Regions from separate parts of the Cytobacillus sp. FSL R7-0696 genome, predicted to be linked through region 1. Evidence: riboswitches for the same ligand, from Rfam matches in the RefSeq annotation. Region 1 holds a riboswitch; the other holds the start of a gene.
What was found. Region 1 has a riboswitch for S-adenosylmethionine ahead of MKX29_RS02550 (methionine ABC transporter ATP-binding protein). Riboswitches for the same ligand answer to the same signal wherever they lie in the genome.

Region 1 (7,688 bases):
CCATTGTCATTGATGAAATAAACTTTTTCAATCTGTACACCACTTTCTACGTTATTCATTTTCACATCTACTAGTATAATTCATTTTTAAAAGGAAAGAAGCCTTTAAAAAAAGAATTATGAAAAACGAAATATTTTGAAGCCTGATAAATAAATAAAAATTGGAGCTAATCTATATGCCTATACAAATAATAACCCTCTCCAAATAGGAAGAGGGGCATGTGATTTAAATAGTTCTATTAATCATTGTTATTTTGAAATGATAGTGCTTTTTTCGCTAAATTTGTGATTACTACATCATCCATAGGCGGATTATGGAGCGCAGCTCGCACATCACGGTAATAACGCTGCAAAGGATTTCTTTGTTGCAAGCTTTGTGCACCAACTATTCTCATTGCCCAATCGACCACTTTATTAGCACTGTTAGAGACAAGGTGTTTGATGGCTCCAAGTTCAGCTCCTAATTCTCCTCGTTTATTCGGTTCATTATCCCAGCGATCCGCTATAGAATAGAGTGCTGTTCGCGCTTTTAGTAGCTCGAGTTCCATTTCCCCAATTTTACGTTGTACTTCTGGTACTTCACTAATTGGACCAGGCAGGCTATTAGGTTGATATTCAGAAGCAAAAATAATGGCATAGTTCCGAGCTGCAATAGCAACGCCAATAAAGCAAGCAGCTGAATGTAGTAACCATGCATTAGGAATCGCATAAAAATGAACACCTTCTATTTCAACTAATGCTGTTTCTTCTACAATTACATTCTCTAACACTAGATCGTCACTACGTGTGCCCCGCATCCCTAGCATATTCCAATTTGATTCCACTTTTAAACCAGGGTTCTCATGCGGTACAAGGAATATACCAATTTCTCCTGAAGCTTCTATCGTTGCTGTAATAAGAGAAAAATCTAAGCCTGGTGCCATCGAGGCAAAAGATTTTCTTCCATTCAAGATCCATTGTGTTCCTTTTTTCACCGCAGTAGTCGCTGGTAGTCCACCACGGGTTGGACTGCCGGTTGCTGCCTCTGTTGCACAGCGGTTAATCAATTTATTATCTTTGATAACCGTTTCGCATAACTTGGCAAACTGTTCTTCCTTCCATTTCCGCTTAACCCTTAAATCATAGATAACACCTAAGTGCCAACCAATACATAAAGCCGTAGATGCATCACCTTGGGCAATCCTTTCTTGTATTAAGAAATATTCATATAAGGAAATCTCTTTACCACCATATTCTTTCGGAATCGTCAAACTTAAATAATTTGATTGTTTTAATTCTTCAAAATTATCAAAAGGGAACTCTGCATTTTCATCAATCTTTTGCGCCCTCTTACTAAATCCTTCTGCTAATATCGTAGCTTTATGAAATAATTCTTCTTGTTGAGCCGTCTTAATAAATGGTCGAGCGAGTTGTTCAGCTAAATACGCTTCCTTAGATGAAGCTGTTATCGTGCTCATAGAATCCTTCCTCCCCGTCTGTTTCCATCTTCTCTTTAATACTCATTCATTAGGATAAATAAATATAGTAAAGGCTCCATTCCCCTTTACTATATCTATTATTTGAATTTATTATCTCTTATCTACATATTTAGTTAATTTATCCCCACCAATTTGAATAATTTGCACCAATACAACGAGGACAATGACTGTCGTAATCATAATGACATTATCATAGCGATAGTAACCGAAACGTATCGCTAAATCACCAATACCCCCGCCGCCAATAATACCTGCCATTGCGGAATAACCGATTAAACTAATAGTCGTAATCGTTAAACCTTGAACAATTCCAGGTTTCGCTTCTGGGACAAGGATTTCCTTAATTATCATCCAAGGGGAAGCGCCTACTGCTACTGCAGATTCAATGACTCCTTTATCTATTTCTCTTAAGGATGTTTCAACCAATCTTGCAAAAAATGGAATCGCTGCTACAGATAATGAAACAGAAGCCGCTGTAGGACCAATAGTTGAACCTGCAATTAATTTTGTTAACGGCAATAGAGCTACTAACAAAATAATATAAGGAATAGAGCGGATCAAATTGACAATCCAACCAGTAACGGCATTTACAAATCGATTCTTTAAGAACAATCCTTCGTCTGTAACGAATAATAAGATGCCTAGTGGAAGACCTAGTATAAGTGCCGCAACTAAAGAAATGGCGACCATATAAATCGTTTGTAATACAGCTGTATTTAGTTCAGGAAGTAACGCCTGAATGGACTCAAGCAACATGTTCAACTACCTCCAAATTCTGTGTTCTATCTTGAATATATTGTATAGCTCTTTCTATTTCAGGTATTTCACCAGTTAACTCCATAATAAAAATACCAAGAGGTACTTCTTGAATATATTCAATCTTGCCGTGAAGAATATTTCCTTTTACTTTGAATGTTTGGAACAGTTCAGAAACAACAGATTCTTCTGCTATTGCACCTTTAAATTGGATTTTAATGATTGTTCCCTTCCTGTTTTCAATCAATTGTTGTGGTAAGTCAAATTGAAGAATACTCTGAATAAAATCTCTTGTAAGTGGTTCAATTGGATTCGCAAATATATCATACACCGGTCCCTCTTCTATGACCTTTCCATCTTGCATAACAGCTAACCTATGACAAATCTCTTTGACTACTTCCATCTCATGAGTGATAAGTACGATGGTTAATCCTAGCTTTTTATTAATTGATTTTAATAAGTTCAGGATTGATTTTGTTGTTTTAGGGTCTAGGGCTGAAGTGGCTTCATCGCAAAGTAAAACCTTTGGATCATTAGCAAGTGCTCTGGCTATTCCTACCCTTTGCTTTTGACCACCACTTAATTGCGTGGGATACTGATGAATTTTATCTGCTAAACCCACTAATTCTAATAGTTCTTTCACCCTGATATCTATTTCTTTCGGGCTTTTACCTGCCGCTTTTAAAGCAAAGGCAATATTCTCATATACTGTCTTCGAACTTGCTAAATAAAAATGCTGAAAAATCATACCTATCTTCTGCCTTGCTTTTCTTAATTCTTTACTTGTTAAAGTCGTTAAATCAACGCCATCAATTTTCACTTCACCAGATGTCGGTCTCTCCAATAAATTTAGACAGCGTAATAAAGAACTTTTCCCTGCTCCACTATAGCCAATAATCCCGTATATTTCTCCTTCTTTAATAGAAAGAGATACATTGTCAACGCCTATCACTTGCTTCTTTTTGCTTTTATAAATTTTCACTAAATGATTGACTTCAATCATTTACCTCACCCTCCCTAAATCCTCTACAACATAAAATGAGCCTCTTTCACTTTGAAAGAGGCTCAACAAATGATTGTTATTAAACCTTATCTTTCAGAATGAAATCATTCTGCAGGATTTAGCACCTTCCCTTTAAAAGGAGGTTGCCGGACATCTTCGGGCCTGGTCCCTCAGTCTCTCTCGATAAGAATCATATTCAATTTATTGTGTTGCTTTGATAAAGGAAATTTTATCGGGTATTGAATTAATTGTCAATAGTATTTTGATTATTTATGCATTTACTTATCTTCCTCTTCGTTTAAACAGGAAGATAAAAAAAGTTGTTCCTAATAAAGCTGTGATTAGGCCCACATACAAGATGATTGCTGACGTTTTGAACTTTACTGTACTAGGTTGCTCTCCTTGTCCTTGTCCATGTCCCTCACCGCCAGGCATACCTTCAAACCCTTCAGGTGGCTCAAAATCTCCTCCCTGCGGAAAATCTCCGTTGCCTTGCGGACGTTCAGGCATTTCACCATCAGCGTTTCCTTTATTTCCATTTGGTGGTTGAAATCCTTCTCCTCCTTCTTGACCTTCCTGGTCATCACCACTCGCTCGGCCAGGGAACATGTTATTAACTTCAGAAGCTTGTGATTCTACTTCTAATTCACCTGAGAGCTGAGCAAGTATCGATTCTGATCTCGCCTCAGCAAATGCTGGTAAACTCTCATCACCCTGCACCGCTTCGAGAAATGCTTCTGTTGTATAAAACTTGGTAGGATCCTGTTCGACATAAGGAAGAATCAATGCACTAATTTGTGTAGTTGTATTTTGGTAAGACTCTTTTGTCATATATTCTTCGGCTATCTGTTTAAGATACGCTTCATATAGTTTTTTATATTCTTCATTAGATAATAGTGCATTAAGTAACGGTCTTTCTTCTAAGGTAGTACCAGCTATAGGTTCAGATATACTGAAATTAATCGTATCTTCACTCAATAAATCACTATTTCCGATGCCACCGGTGAAGTTGTCCATTCCGCCTTGTGGTGCTTGGTCTTGTTTGTCTTCACCTTGGTTTTCTTCAGCAGCTGAGAAATCTCCATTCATTTGTCCACCAAATGCCATACCAACTCCAAAGCCACCAAATGCCATATTATAGTCCCACGGAATAACTGAGAACTTACCATCATTTTCATATAAATAATAGTTATGCTTCATTTGTCCTTGGTAACTATCCATGCTAACAACAGCCGTATTTACTGCAAAATATCGTAATACTTGATCCACATCTAAGGTTTCTTCTAAATCGCCACCATTATTGATACTATCTAACATATCTATTAACGCTTGTTCATCTTGCTCCTCTGATTTCAAGTTTAAACCTGAGTAATCATCAATATCATCACTTACCCATTTCAAGTCACTATTTGTACCATCTGGCTTGTACAATGATCCATATGGATTTTCAAAATATCTTCCAAGCATCACTTCGTCTACTTGTTCAACACCTAAATATAATCCCCATTCCTGACCATTAATGGTCACATACATATAAGAATAAGCAGGTGTGGGTAACCCCATATTCTCCATTAATTGATACGATAAATATTCTCGCATTTGCGTAGCATCACTAAATTGGTTATTTAGATTCAACTTTTTCAATCCATATAAAGTTTGATCAGTATAGTAATCAAAATCTATTTTGAAGCTATAACGATCAGAATCTTCCATTCTAGCAACGGAAGAAAGGGAAGAATTCCCCTTTGTCCGAACAGCTACTTGGTTCAATTTAGTTCCATTTATCGTCACATTTGCCATCTTATATTCTTCTTCCGTCGGATTCTCTAATACATCTTCCCAATCATCTTCTGCAAGGGTTAACTCAACTTGAGTCACTTTATTTTTATTGAATACTTTTGAAACGTAAGAGTGATCAACTACTTCCCCTTTTGGAAGTAAATAAGGTAGAAAGAATAGAATACCAACAAATAAAACAGCCAACATTAGAAAAACGAGAACGACATATTTGCGTTTAATCATATTCCTTTCTCCTGTTCATTTACGCTGTGAAATTACCGTCATAGCTTAACATTACAGCCGATTCTACCCCGCTAAGGTTCGTTACATTATTTACCACTTGAGATTGATCTTTTTTCATTCTTACTTCATAAGTAATTTCTACTTGATTACCATTCATGATAGATTTGGATTTCATCATATGTTTATTAGTGACCTTTGATAATAGCGATTCAAGTTGAGATTCCACACCTTCACCCCCATATTTTACAATGAGTAAGTAAGGGTTCTGAATCGTAATTTTGTTAACGAACAATACAAGTACGAGACCGATCAATAAACTACCAATAATCACTAATGGAATAAAGCCTGCTCCGCAAAGAATACCGGCAACAATCGCCCAAAAAAGATAAACAAGATCCATTGGGTCTTTAATTGGTGTACGAAAACGGACAATGGACAAAGCACCAACCATACCTAGTGATAACAGGACATTTGAGGAAATTCCCATAATAATTAATGCTGTAGCCATGGTCATTATGATGAGGGATATATTAAAAGTATGTGAATAAATCACACCTGAAAATGTCTTCTTATAAACTGCATAAATAAATAGTCCAATCGCAAAGGCCATGAATAAACCAATCAGAGAGTCTATAATTGAAAAACTCTCCGTTTTTTCTAAAAAGCTTGATTTAAATATATCTGAAAAATTCACACTTTCCATTCTTCTCTTCTCCTATTCTCACTATAATCCATACATTCTACTTAATTGATATTTTGAATACGTACCCTTCCTGCGATCAAGCATTTGTAGAAGCATCTTAATGACATCGGGAATGTATTCATCATACTTGACTTCAAGTATCATCAATTGATGATCAAGGGATGGTACCATAGGCATTGTTGTATTTAAAAAGTCAGGATTCCTTAAGCTTGTACGAATATTGCTATCAAAAGTTAAACGGACATTACCATATGGATAGATATAAACATCCCTCTCATAATCGACAACTGTTACTGGCTTCAATTGATAACGAACCATGTTATGGAAAAGTTCCCTCATTAATGGTCTGGTATCATTCTCCATCCATAAAATATCGCCAGCTCTAATAAGCTCATATTCTTCTGCTGTCATCCTACATTTCTCTTTATAGGTCAGATTATTCTTCTTACTTTTCTTTTCTAGATTAATTGTGTCAAAATCATCATTATATGTGCGAACCCTATATTTTGCACGGTTCATATAGCCTTCTTTTTTTTCTATTAAAGCTTTGTTTTCAAAGTTATCAAAGTATACGCTACGAACATTATATCCCCCACTCCCATTTGAATGAGGGTCCGTATTCATAAAGTAACTTAAGCGTTTTTTAAGTAAAACCCCATCCATTTTTGAGATTTCATGTTTAAGCTCTTTCCTTCCTTTCAAAATCGAACACATCCTTTAGATATACGTTTTAATCTCATATTCTTCGTACTTCTCATTTAGCCATTCCGTATATTCACTTGAAAGCTTAGACTCTATTAAAGTCTCTTTTATTTCTTCTTTCACTTCTTCGTAATTGGCTTCTTTCGCTTCTTTATGATCTGTTACTTTAATAATGTGATAACCATAATCTGTTTTAACTGGATCACTCACTTCGTCCACTTCCATAGCAAAAGCCACTTCTTCAAATGCTTCTACCATTTCACCTTCTCCAAAATACCCCAATTCACCGCCATTATCTTTATTTGAATCATCGGTTGAATAAGAAGCTGCTAATTCTGAGAAATCGTCACCATCATCGAGTTTTTGTTTTACTTCTTTGGCAGTATCCTCATCTTCCACTAGGATATGACTTGCTTCTATCTCTTCTGCCTGAGCATAACTTTCTTTATTTTCTTCAAAGTATGTTTCCATCTCATCATCAGTAATTTCAATTCCTGGTGTGATCAATTTCTTTGAGCCTAAATAGATTTCGATATTATGTTCTATAGAGTCATAGGATACCCCGTTTTCATCTAACACTTCTTTAAATGCCTCTTCTCCCCCATATTGCTCCATATAGGCATCCATTTCTTCAGCCACTTCTTCTTCAGTTACAGTTACCTTCTCCTTATCCATTTCTTGAAGAACAATTTGATCAGATATTAATGTATCTAGAACAGAAGTGCCATATTGAGACATTAACGCTTCATACAAATCATCTTTGCTTATATTTTCTCCATTGACTGTCGCTGCTTTTGAATGACTATTGTATAAAACAACAGCAACTACGACAGCAGCAACAAACATACAACCAGTGGCAATCAATAATTTATTCTGTTTCAACTTGCTTTTCCCCATTTCCTTGTAACGTTACTTCTACTGTTTTCTTTTCCCCATCACGATAAAAACCTATTTTAACCTTATCGCCAATCGAAAGATCTTTATAAAGAGATTCTTTTAAGTCATTAGCGGTTGTAATGGTTTGA
Region 2 (7,688 bases), 1.1 Mb from region 1:
GAGTTCTTTCTTTGTATGATGAAAGGCTTCTTTAATCCCTAGGAAAGCAGCTTTTACATTAAGGAGATCTTGGCTTGTTTCTATTAATAATAAATCTACACCACCGTCAATGAGTCCTATGGCTTGTGTACGATAATCCAGGACTAATTGTTTAAAAGTTGTTCCACCGGTGACGCTTAATGTCTTAGTAGTTGGTCCCATAGATCCTGCTACATATCGCGGATGATTAGGCTTGTCGTATTTTTGCACTGCTTTTATAGCAATTTCAGCCGCTCTGCGGTTTAACAATTCACTTAAATGCCCAATATTATATTCTTCTAAAACGATACGCGTCGCTCCGAATGTATTTGTTTCAATTATATCTGCCCCTGCCGAAAGATAAGCTTCATGAATGGATTGGATCAATTCAGGTCGCGTAAGTGTGAGGTATTCATTACAACCTTCTAGATCCTCACCACCAAAGTCATCTGCTGTTAGGTGGGCTTCTTGTAGCATGGTGCCCATTGCCCCATCCATGATTAAAATCTTTTCTTTCATTTGTTTAGTGATGGTTACTTTTGACATAATGATGCTCCTTCTTCTGTTGATCTTTTCTTCTAATATGATTGGTCAGTTCGGTTGTGAGTTGATATCTAAGGAAAGGGGTAACAAGGTAGATGCCTTGAAAGAGTTCTAAGGCTGCATCGATCAACTCTTTTGTAATTAATAAGCCTTCTTTCTCAGCAAGAATAGGGTTAACGGCTTTTGCCATTCTGTCGCGGGTCGTTTGAGTAATCTTGATGCCAGGCACTTCGTTATGAAGATACTCTGCATTTTTGCTGCTAATCAGTGGCATCATTCCGATGAAAATAGGTGCGGAAAGATGCTTTGTTGCCTCATGAATCTCTAATAGTTGTGTTATTGAAAACACTGGCTGTGACACGAAATAATCAGCGCCTGCTTTTATTTTCCTTTCAAGTCGGGCAACAGCTTTATCTAATGATTTGACATGAGGATTAAATGCTGCCCCGACAGAAAAGACGGCATTTTCACCAAGTTCAGAACCTGAAGGGGAAATTCCTTCATTAAATTGTTTAATCATTTCTATTAATTCAAAGGAAGATAAATCAAATACAGATGAAGCGCCTGGGAAATTGCCAACTCTTGCCGGATCCCCAGTTATGGCTAAAATATCATGCAACCCTAATGTATGAAGACCCATGAGATGTGATTGTAAGCCGATTAAGTTTCGATCTCTACAGGAGAGGTGGACAAGTGGTCGAACGTTTGTATCCTTGTGGATGATATGTGCTAGGGCTTCATTTGCGATTCGTGGTGTGGCAAGAGAGTTATCTGCGAGTGTAATTGCATCAACACCAGCATCTTTTAAGGCTCTGGCGCCTTCAAAAAATTTAGCAGTTGATAGCTTCTTAGGTGGGTCTAGTTCGACGATGATGGTGCGTTTTTCTTGTACAAGTGTCTCTAACGGCGTATTGTTGCGTTCGATTGTAATTCTCTCTATTTTAGGTTTCCTTTTATTTGTTACTTGTTTTTCAAGAATAGGTACAGCATGCCTAACTTCGTCTGCAAATGCTTTAATATGGCCCGGTGTCGTTCCGCAGCAACCACCAAGCAGTCGAACACCTTGCTTAAGGAAGGACTTCGCTGATTTTCTAAAATAGTCTTCGCCCTCCTTATATTGAATCGTACCATCGATATAGGCCGGTAGACTCGCGTTAGGATAGGCAGAGAGAAACGCGTGCTGAGGTAATTCAACGGAGGAGAGTGTCTCTAACATATGATGTGGACCTAAACGGCAGTTTACCCCGACAACATCTGCCCCTTTAGCTTCTAACCTTTTTAAGGCGTCATTAATTAACGTCCCATTTTGTAATATAGCGATTTCTTGTAAAGACACTTGGGCAATTATAGGTATATCCGTTTCTTTCCGGGCAATAGAGAGAACCGTTTCTAATTCTTCTAAATCATAATATGTTTCAAGAAGGAGCCCATCTACGCCTTCTAACAATAAGCAGTATAGCTGTTCACGAAAGTTACGTTTAATTTCATCTAGAGGAATAGAGAGGGGGTTTAATCCTCGTACACCTCCCATTGTGCCGAGCACATATGCCTGATGATGTTGAATACTAGATCGTGCCAGTTTTACAGCCGCACTATTAATCTCTTTGACTGAATCCTCTAGGCCATACCGTTTCAATTTTAAATAATTCGCAGCATAGGAGTTTGTTTGAATTAAATCCGCACCTGCACCGAGATAAGCTTGATGAATGTGCTGAATTTGTTCCGGTGCTGAGAGGTTTAACTCTTCAAAACATGTATCCGTACCATAAGAATAAAGAAGTGTTCCTATCGCACCGTCAGCAATTAATACTTGGTTCTTCATTTTTTCAAGGAAGTTCAAAGGTCTCACTCCTTCAATTCATATTTTGTTGAATTCAATGGATGAGAAGCCAAAGAGAAAATAAAAAAGGCCCTCAAGAAGAAGGCCTATTATTATCATAGTCATCTTCTCATCTTTCAAGCGTATAGCTTGTAGGAATTAGCACCTTTTCAATAGCGTTCACTATTGATGGTTGCTGAGGTGTCACCGGGCCTATCCCTCAACCTCTCATGATAAGAAATAAAAAATATTTTATTGAATAAAATTTACATGAATGAGCCTATGTTTGTCAAATAAAAATTTAGAAAATTTAAAAATAAATAATTGTATAAGCGTTTTTTTAGAAAATGATGTAAAGAGGAAGATATACTTGAAAACACTATTAACAGCAGTTATAATGTTAAAAGTGTGCAGAACAGAGAGAAACGCAATCAATAGTTGCATTTGTTATGTCTTTTCTGTATAATAGACAATGTTGGTCTTTGACTGCGATGAAGTGAAAGGTTGCTGACACACCCGGCCGCTTTGCCATGGCGAGTGTGTGGGAAATTTTCACGGAGAATGTCTATATGAAAATAGGCGAAAAGGAGGGAAAATAATGGCAAAACAAAAAATTCGTATTCGTTTAAAAGCTTATGATCACAGAATTCTTGATCAATCTGCTGAAAAAATCGTTGAAACTGCAAAACGCTCTGGTGCGGCTGTATCTGGTCCAATCCCATTGCCAACTGAAAAGTCAGTTTACACAATTCTTCGTGCGGTGCATAAATATAAAGATTCTCGTGAGCAATTCGAAATGCGTACACACAAACGTTTAATCGACATCATTAATCCAACACCACAAACAGTCGATTCATTAATGCGTTTAGACTTACCATCTGGTGTTGATATCGAAATTAAACTTTAATTAATACATTAAAACAATCTAGGAGGTGTGACTGAAATGACCAAAGGAATCTTAGGAAGAAAGATTGGTATGACTCAAGTATTTGCTGAAAACGGTGATCTTATCCCGGTAACAGTGGTTGAAGCTACTCCAAACGTTGTTCTTCAAAAGAAATCAGTTGATACTGATGGATACGAAGCAATCCAAATCGGTTTTGAAGATAAACGCGAAAAGCTTTCAAACAAACCGGAAAAAGGACACGCTGCTAAAGCTGATACTACTCCTAAGCGCTTCGTTCGCGAATTACGCGGAGCTGACTTAGCTGAGTATGAAGTTGGTCAGGAAGTCAAAGTTGATATTTTCGCTGAAGGTGAAAAAATTGATGTAACAGGAATTTCAAAAGGTAAAGGTTTCCAAGGTGCAATTAAACGCCACGGACAATCTCGCGGACCAATGGCACACGGTTCACGTTACCACCGTCGCCCAGGTTCAATGGGTCCTGTTGCTCCAAACCGCGTATTCAAAGGTAAATTATTACCTGGTCGCATGGGCGGAGAACAAATCACAGTACAAAACCTTGAAATCGTAAAAGTAGATGCAGAACGCAATCTTCTATTAGTAAAAGGTAATGTACCTGGCTCTAAAAAAGCGCTTCTAAAACTAGTAAGTGCGGTTAAAGCAAAGTAATAACCCGGAAAGGAGGAAGTAAGAATGCCTAAAGTTGCATTATTAAACCAAAGTGGTTCACAAGTTGGCGATATTGAGCTGAACGACTCAATCTTTGGTATCGAGCCAAACAACCACGTGATGTTTGAAGCTGTTATTATGCAAAGAGCTTCTCTACGTCAAGGAACTCATAAAACTAAAATTCGTTCTGAAGTAGCTGGCGGAGGACGTAAACCATGGCGTCAAAAAGGCACAGGTCGTGCTCGTCAAGGTTCAATCCGTTCACCACAATGGCGCGGAGGCGGTACTGTATTTGGTCCTGTACCACGCAGCTATAGCTACAAATTACCTAAAAAAGTTCGTCGCTTAGCTATCAAATCAGCGTTATCTACTAAAGTTGCGGAAGAGAACATTCTAGTATTAGAAACTCTATCTTTCGAAGCTCCAAAAACAAAAGACTTTAAAGGTGTACTTAAAGGTCTTTCTGTAGATTCTAAAGCATTAATCGTAACTGCAGACATCGATGAAAACGTAGCATTATCTGCTCGTAACATCCCTGGAGTAACAGTTGTTACTGCTAACGGAATCAGCGTATTAGACGTTTTAAATCATGATAAATTGATCATGACGAAGCAAGCGGTCGAAAAAGTAGAGGAGGTGCTTGCATAATGGATGCACGCGATATCATTAAGCGCCCCGTTATCACTGAACGTTCTACTGACATCATGGCTGACAAAAAATATACTTTTGAAGTTGATGTAAGAGCTAATAAAACTCAAGTTAAAGATGCTGTTCAAGAAATCTTTGATGTAAAAGTTGAAAAAGTGAACATCATGAACTACAAAGGTAAATTCAAGCGCATGGGTAAATTCGGTGGTTATACAAACAAACGCCGTAAAGCGATTGTTAAACTAACTGCTGACAGCAAAGAAATCGAAATCTTTGAAGCTTAATTTCTAACAAGAAGAGGAGGGAAATGAAATGGCGATTAAAAAATACAAACCTACCTCTAATGGTCGTCGCGGCATGACGGTATCTGATTTCGCAGAAATCACTACAGACAAACCAGAAAAATCTTTGCTTGCTCCAGTAAAGCGCAAAGGTGGCCGTAACAACCAAGGTAAGTTGACAGTTCGTCATCAAGGCGGCGGTCATAAACGTCAATATCGTATCATCGACTTTAAACGTGACAAAGATGGAATACCAGGTCGCGTTGCTACAGTCGAGTATGATCCAAACCGCTCAGCTAACATTGCACTAATTAATTATGTAGATGGAGAAAAGCGTTACATCCTAGCTCCTAAGACTCTTAAAGTAGGCGCAGAAGTAATGTCTGGTCCTGAAGCAGATATCAAAGTAGGTAATGCATTACCACTTACAAACATTCCTGTGGGTACTGTAATCCACAACATCGAACTTAAACCTGGTAAAGGTGGACAGTTAGTACGTTCTGCTGGAACAAGTGCACAAGTACTTGGTAAAGAAGGTAAATACGTATTAGTACGCTTAAACTCTGGTGAAGTTCGTATGATTCTTGCTACTTGCCGCGCTACTGTAGGTCAAGTTGGTAACGAACAACACGAATTGATTAACATCGGTAAAGCCGGTCGTTCTCGTTGGTTAGGTAAACGCCCAACTGTACGTGGATCTGTTATGAACCCTAACGATCACCCACACGGTGGTGGTGAAGGTAAAGCTCCTATCGGTCGTAAATCACCTATGTCTCCTTGGGGTAAACCAACTCTTGGATACAAAACACGTAAGAAAAACAATCAATCTGATAAATTTATCGTACGTCGTCGTAAAAAATAACGGGATTGAACTACGGTTCCAAAGACGGGCCGTAGAACAATCACGAAGGGAGGTTCAATCATGGGTCGCAGCTTAAAAAAAGGACCTTTTGTTGACGAACATTTAATGACAAAGATCGAAAAGTTAAATGAAACTGATGGCAAGCAAGTAGTGAAGACTTGGTCTCGCCGTTCTACGATCTTCCCACAATTCATCGGACACACTATCGCAGTGTATGATGGTCGCAAACATGTGCCTGTTTATGTTACTGAAGATATGGTAGGCCACAAGCTTGGAGAATTTGCTCCAACACGTGCATACAAAGGCCATGGTAATGATGATAAGAAAACAAGACGTTAATGAGAGGAGGGCATTATAATGCAAGCTAAAGCTGTTGCAAGAACAGTTCGTATTGCTCCTCGTAAAGCTCGTTTAGTCGTAGATTTAATTCGAGGTAAGCAAGTAGGTGAAGCGGTAGCGATTTTAAATTTAACTCCAAAAGCTGCTTCTCCAATCGTAGAAAAAGTATTAAAATCTGCACTAGCTAACGCAGAGCACAACTACGAAATGGATGTTAATAATTTAGTAGTTGAGCAAGCATTTGTTGACGAAGGACCAACTTTAAAACGTTTCCGTCCACGTGCACAAGGTCGTGCTAGCGCAATCAACAAACGCACAAGTCACATCACAATCGTTGTATCAGAAAAGAAGGAGGGATAATCTGTGGGTCAAAAAGTAAATCCAGTCGGTTTGCGTATCGGTGTCATCCGTGATTGGGAGTCAAAATGGTACGCAGGTAAAGACTACGCTGATCTTTTACACGAAGACCTGAAAGTTCGTGAGTACATCACAAAACGCTTAAGCGATGCATCTGTTTCTAAAGTAGAAATCGAACGTGCAGCTAATCGCTTAAATATCACAGTCCATACTGCAAAACCAGGAATGGTTATCGGTAAAGGTGGTACTGAGGTAGAGGCGTTGCGTAAAGCACTTAACGCACTTACTGGCAAACGTGTTCACATCAATATTCTTGAAATCAAAAAAGCTGACATCGACGCGAAATTAGTAGCGGAAAACATTGCTCGTCAATTGGAAAACCGTGTATCATTCCGTCGTGCTCAAAAACAAACTATTCAACGTGCTATGCGCGCAGGAGCTAAAGGTATCAAAACAATGGTATCTGGACGTCTTGGCGGTGCTGATATCGCTCGTTCTGAATCTTATAGCGAAGGAACTGTACCACTTCATACTCTTCGTGCTGACATTGATTATGCTACAGCAGAAGCAGATACGACTTACGGTAAGTTAGGCGTAAAAGTATGGATCTATCGTGGAGAGGTGCTTCCTACAAAGAAGAATAATGGGGAAGGAGGCAAATAATATGCTATTGCCAAAACGCGTAAAATATCGTCGTGTACACCGTGGAAAAATGCGCGGTCAAGCAAAAGGTGGTACTGAAGTAACATTCGGTGAATATGGTCTACAAGCTCAAGATGCTTCTTGGATCACTAACCGTCAAATCGAATCTGCCCGTATTGCAATGACTCGTTACATGAAACGTGGCGGTAAAGTTTGGATTAAAATATTCCCGCATAAGCCATACACTGCTAAGCCTCTTGAAGTCCGAATGGGTTCTGGTAAGGGTGCTCCTGAAGGATGGGTTGCAGTTGTTAAGCCTGGTAAAGTAATGTTCGAAATTGCAGGTGTATCTGAAGAGATCGCTCGTGAAGCTCTACGTCTTGCAGCACACAAACTTCCAGTTAAATGTAAGTTTGTAAAACGAGAAGAAATTGGTGGTGAATCAAATGAAAGCTAATGAAATTCGTGACCTTACCACTGCCGAAATAGAACAAAAAGTTAAATCATTAAAAGAAGAGCTTTTTAATCTACGCTTTCAATTGGCGACTGGACAACTGGAAAACACAGCTCGCATCCGTGAAGTGCGTAAAGCAATTGCTCGTATGA

Region 2: it holds a riboswitch for S-adenosylmethionine, as region 1 does, so the genes downstream of both, MKX29_RS08430 (bifunctional homocysteine S-methyltransferase/methylenetetrahydrofolate reductase) here and MKX29_RS02550 (methionine ABC transporter ATP-binding protein) in region 1, are expected to answer to the same signal.

The regions. Positions count from the first base shown of each region.
Region 1 is NZ_JBBOWA010000001.1:491,517-499,204, forward strand. It holds gene MKX29_RS02535 (uracil/xanthine transporter) at 1-31, opposite strand, end outside; gene MKX29_RS02540 (acyl-CoA dehydrogenase family protein) at 239-1,456, opposite strand; gene MKX29_RS02545 (methionine ABC transporter permease) at 1,568-2,233, opposite strand; gene MKX29_RS02550 (methionine ABC transporter ATP-binding protein) at 2,223-3,236, opposite strand; SAM riboswitch class I at 3,320-3,426, opposite strand; gene MKX29_RS02555 (CotH kinase family protein) at 3,519-5,258, opposite strand; gene MKX29_RS02560 (DUF4956 domain-containing protein) at 5,278-5,961, opposite strand; gene MKX29_RS02565 (polyphosphate polymerase domain-containing protein) at 5,983-6,663, opposite strand; gene MKX29_RS02570 (peptidylprolyl isomerase) at 6,679-7,545, opposite strand; gene MKX29_RS02575 (S1C family serine protease) at 7,532-7,688, opposite strand, start outside.
Region 2 is NZ_JBBOWA010000001.1:1,584,395-1,592,082, reverse strand. It holds gene metH (methionine synthase) at 1-564, opposite strand, end outside; gene MKX29_RS08430 (bifunctional homocysteine S-methyltransferase/methylenetetrahydrofolate reductase) at 542-2,401, opposite strand; SAM riboswitch class I at 2,508-2,620, opposite strand; gene rpsJ (30S ribosomal protein S10) at 2,979-3,287, shown strand; gene rplC (50S ribosomal protein L3) at 3,324-3,953, shown strand; gene rplD (50S ribosomal protein L4) at 3,978-4,601, shown strand; gene rplW (50S ribosomal protein L23) at 4,601-4,885, shown strand; gene rplB (50S ribosomal protein L2) at 4,914-5,744, shown strand; gene rpsS (30S ribosomal protein S19) at 5,805-6,083, shown strand; gene rplV (50S ribosomal protein L22) at 6,102-6,443, shown strand; gene rpsC (30S ribosomal protein S3) at 6,447-7,103, shown strand; gene rplP (50S ribosomal protein L16) at 7,105-7,539, shown strand; gene rpmC (50S ribosomal protein L29) at 7,529-7,688, shown strand, end outside.